Regions from separate parts of the Desulfotomaculum defluvii genome, predicted to be linked through region 1. Evidence: riboswitches for the same ligand, from Rfam matches in the RefSeq annotation. Region 1 holds a riboswitch; the other holds the start of a gene.
What was found. Region 1 has a riboswitch for thiamine pyrophosphate ahead of ACYQ03_RS03260 (thiamine-binding protein). Riboswitches for the same ligand answer to the same signal wherever they lie in the genome.
Positions count from the first base shown of each region.

Region 2: another riboswitch for thiamine pyrophosphate. It lies ahead of thiM (hydroxyethylthiazole kinase); the one in region 1 lies ahead of ACYQ03_RS03260 (thiamine-binding protein).

Region 1 is NZ_BAAHYV010000006.1:110,551-113,751, forward strand. Features, by position in the region: gene ACYQ03_RS03255 (glycine betaine ABC transporter substrate-binding protein) at 1-741, shown strand, start outside; TPP riboswitch at 981-1,087, shown strand; gene ACYQ03_RS03260 (thiamine-binding protein) at 1,224-1,511, shown strand; gene ACYQ03_RS03265 (ABC transporter permease) at 1,486-2,265, shown strand; gene ACYQ03_RS03270 (ABC transporter substrate-binding protein) at 2,458-3,201, shown strand, end outside.
Region 2 is NZ_BAAHYV010000008.1:372,219-375,419, forward strand. Features, by position in the region: gene ACYQ03_RS17200 (amino acid ABC transporter permease) at 1-282, shown strand, start outside; gene ACYQ03_RS17205 (amino acid ABC transporter ATP-binding protein) at 299-1,039, shown strand; TPP riboswitch at 1,103-1,212, shown strand; gene thiM (hydroxyethylthiazole kinase) at 1,199-2,107, shown strand; gene thiD (bifunctional hydroxymethylpyrimidine kinase/phosphomethylpyrimidine kinase) at 2,121-2,924, shown strand; gene thiE (thiamine phosphate synthase) at 2,947-3,201, shown strand, end outside.

The sequences.
Region 1 (3,201 bases):
GCGGGGATCATGAAAGCCACTAGCAAAGCACTACAGGAATATGAATTAAAAGATTGGGAACTAGTAGAGGGCTCAGGTGCGGCAATGACAGCGGCTTTAACCAAGGCCTATGAGAATGAAGAACCCATTATTGTAACAGGGTGGACACCCCACTGGAAATTTGCCAAATATGATCTCAAATATCTAGAAGACCCCAAAAAGATCTTTGGGGATGATGAGTTTATTCATACAATTGCCCGGATGGGCTTAAAAGAAGACCATCCCAGTGCCTATCAGTTTCTGGACAAGTTTAATTGGCAGCCAGAAGATATGGCAGTAGTAATGGTAGATATTATGGAAGGTACTGATGAGGGGCAAGCGGCTGCTAAATGGGTGAAAAATAATGAGGAAAAGGTTAATCAATGGCTGGATGGAATCACTCCGGTACAAGGAGAAAAAATAAACCTGGCCTATGTTGCTTGGGATTCTGAAATTGCTAGCACCAACGTTGTAGCAGTGGTCCTAGAAAAACTGGGTTATGAAGTGGAATTAAGCCAGGTGGAAGCTGGTCCCATGTGGGCTGGTTTGGCTTCTGGAGATGCAGACGCCAGTGTTGCAGCTTGGTTACCCGCAACCCATGCCGATTATTACAAAGAGTTTAAAGACAAACTTGACGACCTCGGACCTAACATGGAAGGAACCAGAATAGGATTGGTGGTTCCAGCTTATATGGATATAAATTCCATTGAGGATCTGAAATAGCCATTAGCCTTAAAAAACCCTAGGCCATGGGCCATGAGCCCTGGGCCTAGGGTTTTTTGTGCTTGATATGCTTAAGGATCTTTTAATAGATGATACACGATCAAGTCCATATTGACCCATAAGTAAAACATGCAAAAAAGCTCATGGCACACGGCTTATGGCCCAGAGCTAGTATCTAACTCGTCATCTATTCAAACCCATTTACAAACTAAGATACACCTGTTATAGTTTAACTACAACTAAATAATCTGGGGAGCTGGGGAGACTGGCTGAGAGGGTACAGAGGTACCGACCCGTAAAACCTGATCTGGGTAATGCCAGCGGAGGGACAGAGAATCTTCTCATGTGCCAAAAAGCTATCCTTCTGGGGTAGCTTTTTTTATTTAATGTGTTGGAAAGTATAAAGACTTTGGACATACCTAGGGTAAACTAAGGGATGCCAAGTTTTTTCTAATAGTCAAATAGTTCAAGGAGGAAAAAAGATGCCCATAGTAAATGTAGGATTTCAAGTAATACCCAAAACCAAAGGTGATGACAGTTATGAAATTGTTGATAAGGCCATAGAGGTGGTTCAGCAAGCTGGGGTAAAGTACGAAGTTGGCCCCATGGAAACTGTCATGGAAGGTGAGATGGATCACCTGATTGAGATTGTAAAAAAAGCTCAGGAAGCTTGTATTACTGCAGGGGCTTCGGAAGTGATGACCTACATAAAGATTCACTATCGTCCTGAAGGAGTAACGATCGATGAAAAGATCGCTAAATACCGATAATAGGGACTTTGCAGCTATTTTTCTGCCTGGATTTACCCTGCTATTTCTCTTGATATTGTGGGAGATTGCCGTAGAAATTAGCCAGGTGGAAGCTTGGATTCTACCAGGGCCAAGTCAAATCGTAGAGGCGCTATGGCAGGCTAGAGAACTTCTGTGGCGGCATAGTACCCAAACCATCTATGAGACTGTTCTGGGCTTGGGCATAGCCGTTGTGGTCGGTATTACTTTGGCAACAGCCATCGACTGGTCCCAGTCCCTAAGAAAGGCTATTTATCCTCTATTAATCATCTCCCAGACTATTCCTATTATTGCTGTAGCACCGTTGTTAATTATCTGGTTTGGTTATGGTTTACTGCCCAAAGTTCTCGTGGTGGCCTTAGTCTGCTTCTTCCCCATTACAATAAACTTAGCCGATGGCTATCGGCTGGTGGACAGAGATATGATTCGACTTCTATCAGCCATGGGAGCGGATACTAGAAAGATTTTTACCATGGTAAAGCTTCCCGCAGCCCTGCCTTTCTTCTTTTCTGGGCTGCGTATTGCAGGCACTTATAGTGTAATGGGGGCAGTAATTGGTGAGTGGTTGGGGGCCAGCAAAGGGTTAGGAATTTTTATGACCCGTTCCTCCCAGTCCTATTTAACTGATCGAGTCTTTGCAGCCATTATTGTTATTACCTGTCTTAGTCTATTGATCTACCTCATCATCGAAGGTGTTGCCCGGCTTGTTATGCCCTGGTATTACAGGAAAACCTAGCAGTCAGCCGTAGCTTATAGAAAAGCCTTGGGGAAGGGCCGTGGGCCATGAGCCATGGGCCTTGAGCATTGAGTTTTTTGGAAAAACTAAACTCACCGAATTAGCAAGTGCTATCGTTATCCCCCGCAGATGCAATAACCCTTACACGCGCCCTGCTTTCATGATTGCCTTATTAAGGAAGGAGAATTTAAAATGGTTCGTAGAAAAGTAATGATTTTTTGTCTGCTGGCCTGCCTGATGCTATTGTTTACTGGCTGTACGCAGGAGAAAAAAGCAGCACCGGAGCAAAGCAAAGAGGAAGGATTAAAGAAAATAACTGTCATGCTGGATTGGTTTCCCAATACCAACCACACAGGTCTCTATGTAGCAAAGGACAAAGGTTATTATGAGGCAGAGGGACTGGAGGTAGAAATTGTTCAGCCCGGCGAGGGTAGTACTACGGATCAACTGGTAGCCACCGGCAAAGCAGATTTCGGTATCAGCTATCAGGAAAGTGTTACCCAGGCTCGGTCAACAGGGATTCCCCTAGTGTCCCTGGCAGCGGTGATCCAACACAACACTTCGGCCTTTGCTTCACTAAAAGAAGCCAATATAACCTCCCCCCAAGATTTTGTAGGTAAGCGTTATGGCGGCTGGGGTTCTCCAGTGGAGGAAGCGGTTCTTAAGGCTGTTATGGAAAAAGCCGGTGTTGAAGCGGATAAAGTACAAAATATTACCTTAGGTGCTACAGACTTCTTTAACTCCATCGGGCGAGATGCAGATTTTGAATGGATATATTATGGTTGGGACGGTGTAGAAGCCCAAAGAAGGGGTATGCAATTAAATTTGATTATGCTTAAAGACTTAGACCCGGCTCTCGATTACTATACACCGGTGATTATTACCAATGAGCAACATATATCTGAGCAACAGGAGCTAGTTAAGAAATTTATGGCC
Region 2 (3,201 bases), on a different contig from region 1:
GGCAATGAATTTATTATTAATATCAAAGATACCTCTGTGCTTAACGTAATTTCTGTATCGGAATTATTTTTCCAAACCAAATCAGTTGCAGGCAACAACTTCAGATATTTTGAATCATTCTTTGTGGCGTGTGTTATTTACTTTATTATGACCTATACAGTAACTAGAATTTTACGTTACTTTGAAAAGAAATTAGATGGGCCAGATGATTACATTCTGTTAGGTAATCAAATGCAATTAGAAAGACCGGAAGACAAGCTGCGTAAAACACAAACTAGTTAGACGGAGGAGGGAGCATATGGAAAAAGTTATTGATATTCAACACTTAAGTAAATCCTTTGGAGCCCACGAAGTCTTAAAAGATATAGATTTTTCAGTTAGCAAAGGAGAGGTTGTCTGTATCATAGGTTCATCTGGCTCTGGTAAATCAACTCTTCTTCGTTGCATTAATTTGTTAGAAAAACCAAGTGGGGGCCAAATTATATATAAAGGGGAAAATATATTAGATGATAAGCATGATATTTATGCTTACCGCACCAATTTAGGTATGGTTTTTCAGCAATTTAACCTATTTAATAATCACAATGTTTTAAACAATTGTGTAGTCGGACAAATAAAAGTACTAAAACGTTCTCGGGCTGAAGCAGAAAAAATAGCTATGAAATATTTAAAAGTTGTTGGCATGGATCAATATATTAACGCAAAACCAAGACAATTATCAGGTGGTCAAAAACAACGGGTGGCTATTGCTCGAGCACTTTCTATGGAACCAGATGTGATGTTGTTTGATGAACCAACATCAGCCCTTGACCCAGAGATGGTAGGAGAAGTCCTCAAAGTTATGAAGGAACTAGCTGAATCTGGTCTTACCATGTTAATCGTAACTCACGAAATGGGATTTGCAAAAGAGGTATCTGACCGTGTAGTATTTATGGATAAAGGAGTTATTGCAGAAGAAGGAAGTCCGGAGCAAATTTTTAATAATCCAGTACAAGAACGCACCAGAGAATTTTTAAAACGAACCTTAACTCAGATTTGATCAAAATACTTTGTTGTTATAGAACTATTGCCAGTGGCTTGATTGATTGGTATACTTTAAAAAATATATAAATCCGGGAGCTTGTGGAAGCACGCTGAGAGTACGACTAAACCGTCGTTGACCGGTTGAACCTGTTGGATAATGCCAGCGTAGGGAGTGATGAGAAAAGTATGGGCACTTTGCTTACGCATTGTGCTCTTTTTTATGTCACTTTCAGGAAGTACTAAAATCGTAGAAGGGAAGGGAATGTATCGTATGAATCTACAAAACATTGCCATTACATTGCAAAAGGTGAGGCAGGTAAACCCTCTGATACACAATATTACTAATGTTGTGGTAACTAATTTTACTGCCAACGGACTATTGGCCTTAGGCGCCTCACCGGTGATGGCCTATGCAGTGGAGGAAGTGGCCGATATGGCTAGCATTGCGGGAGCCCTAGTTCTCAATATTGGGACTTTAAATGAAAAAGAGATCGAAGCGATGCTTCAGGCGGGTAAATCGGCAAATCAGCATAACGTTCCAGTTGTGTTTGATCCGGTTGGGGCAGGAGCCACTGCTTACCGAACTGCAACAGCACGAAGGATTGTAAAAGAAGTCAAGGTATCTGTACTAAGGGGAAACGCTGGGGAAGTGGCCAATGTTATTGGCGAAAACTGGGACGTCAGAGGTGTTGATGCGGGTCAAGCCAAGGGAGATGTAGTTTATCTAGCTCAAAGCGCCGCCAAACAGCTGGATACAGTGGTAGTGGTAACGGGTAAAGAAGATGTAATCACCGACGGTCAAAGGACCTATGTGGTCAACAACGGGGATGCCCTATTAACTAGGGTAACGGGAACTGGCTGTTTACTTTCCTCAGTTATTGGAGCCTTTTGTGCAGTGGAGCAGGAACTGCTTTTGGCATCGACGGCTGCACTGGTGAGCTATGGGGTGGCAGCAGAAATTGCCGCCACTCTTAAAGGACAGGAAGGACCAGGTAGTTTCCAAATTGAATTCCTAAATCAATTGGCCAAAGTATCTAATGAGGAAATTATTAAATATGGTTCTGTAATAACTAATTTGAAGTAAAAGAGGAACGACTATGAACAAAACATTTAAGGCATTGACCATTGCTGGTTCGGACAGTGGTGGTGGTGCCGGTATCCAAGCAGATTTAAAAACATTTCAGGAACTAGGGGTCTATGGTATGTCTGCCCTTACAGCCATTACTGCACAAAACACTCTGGGTGTACAAGGGGTCTATCCTTTGCCAATAGAGGCTGTGCAGCAACAAATCCGGTCCATCGGTGAAGATATGGGGACAGATGTTGTCAAAACCGGTATGCTTTTCAGTAGTGAAATCATTCAAGTGGTGGCTGAACAAATAAAACATTATCAATGGCAAAATGTTGTGGTGGATCCCGTTATGATCGCCAAGGGTGGTGCATCTTTGCTGCAAAGTCAGGCGGTAGTTGCATTAAAAAAATACCTATTGCCATTGGCAACCATCATCACGCCCAATATTCCAGAGGCTGAGGTATTAACAGGAATGACCATAATAACCTTGGAGGATCGGCAGGAAGCTGCCAAACACCTGCAGCATCTGGGTGCTGCCTATGTTGTTATCAAGGGTGGACATGATGAAGGTGAAACTGATGTTATAGATTTGTTATATGATGGTCAGGGATTCACTTACTTTACAGGTAAAAGGGTAAATACCAAGAACACCCATGGTACGGGGTGTACCTTTGCTTCTGCCATCGCTGCACAACTTGCCAAGGGCATGCATATAAAAGATGCAGTCAAAACTTCTAAGGCTTTTATCCAAGCTGCCATAGAAAATCAAATTGAAGTGGGTCACGGAAATGGACCAACTAATCATTGGGCATACAGGAAAAGAAGCTAAGAAAGAAAAGGAGAGGTAGACCATGTCAATAACTTCAGATTCCAAGATGCGGGAGTTATTAAAGGTATATTTCATATTAGGAAGTACAAACTGCACAAAGGACCCCTTAGAAGTAATCCGTCAGGCCATTGAGGGAGGTATTACATTATTTCAGTACAGGGAAAAGGGTACAGGTGCTTTGGCCGGAGAAGAAAAGTATAAATTGGCTAAAGATTTGCAACAAATTTGCCAACAGTACCGCATCCCCTTTATCGTTAACGATGATGTGGATTTAGCC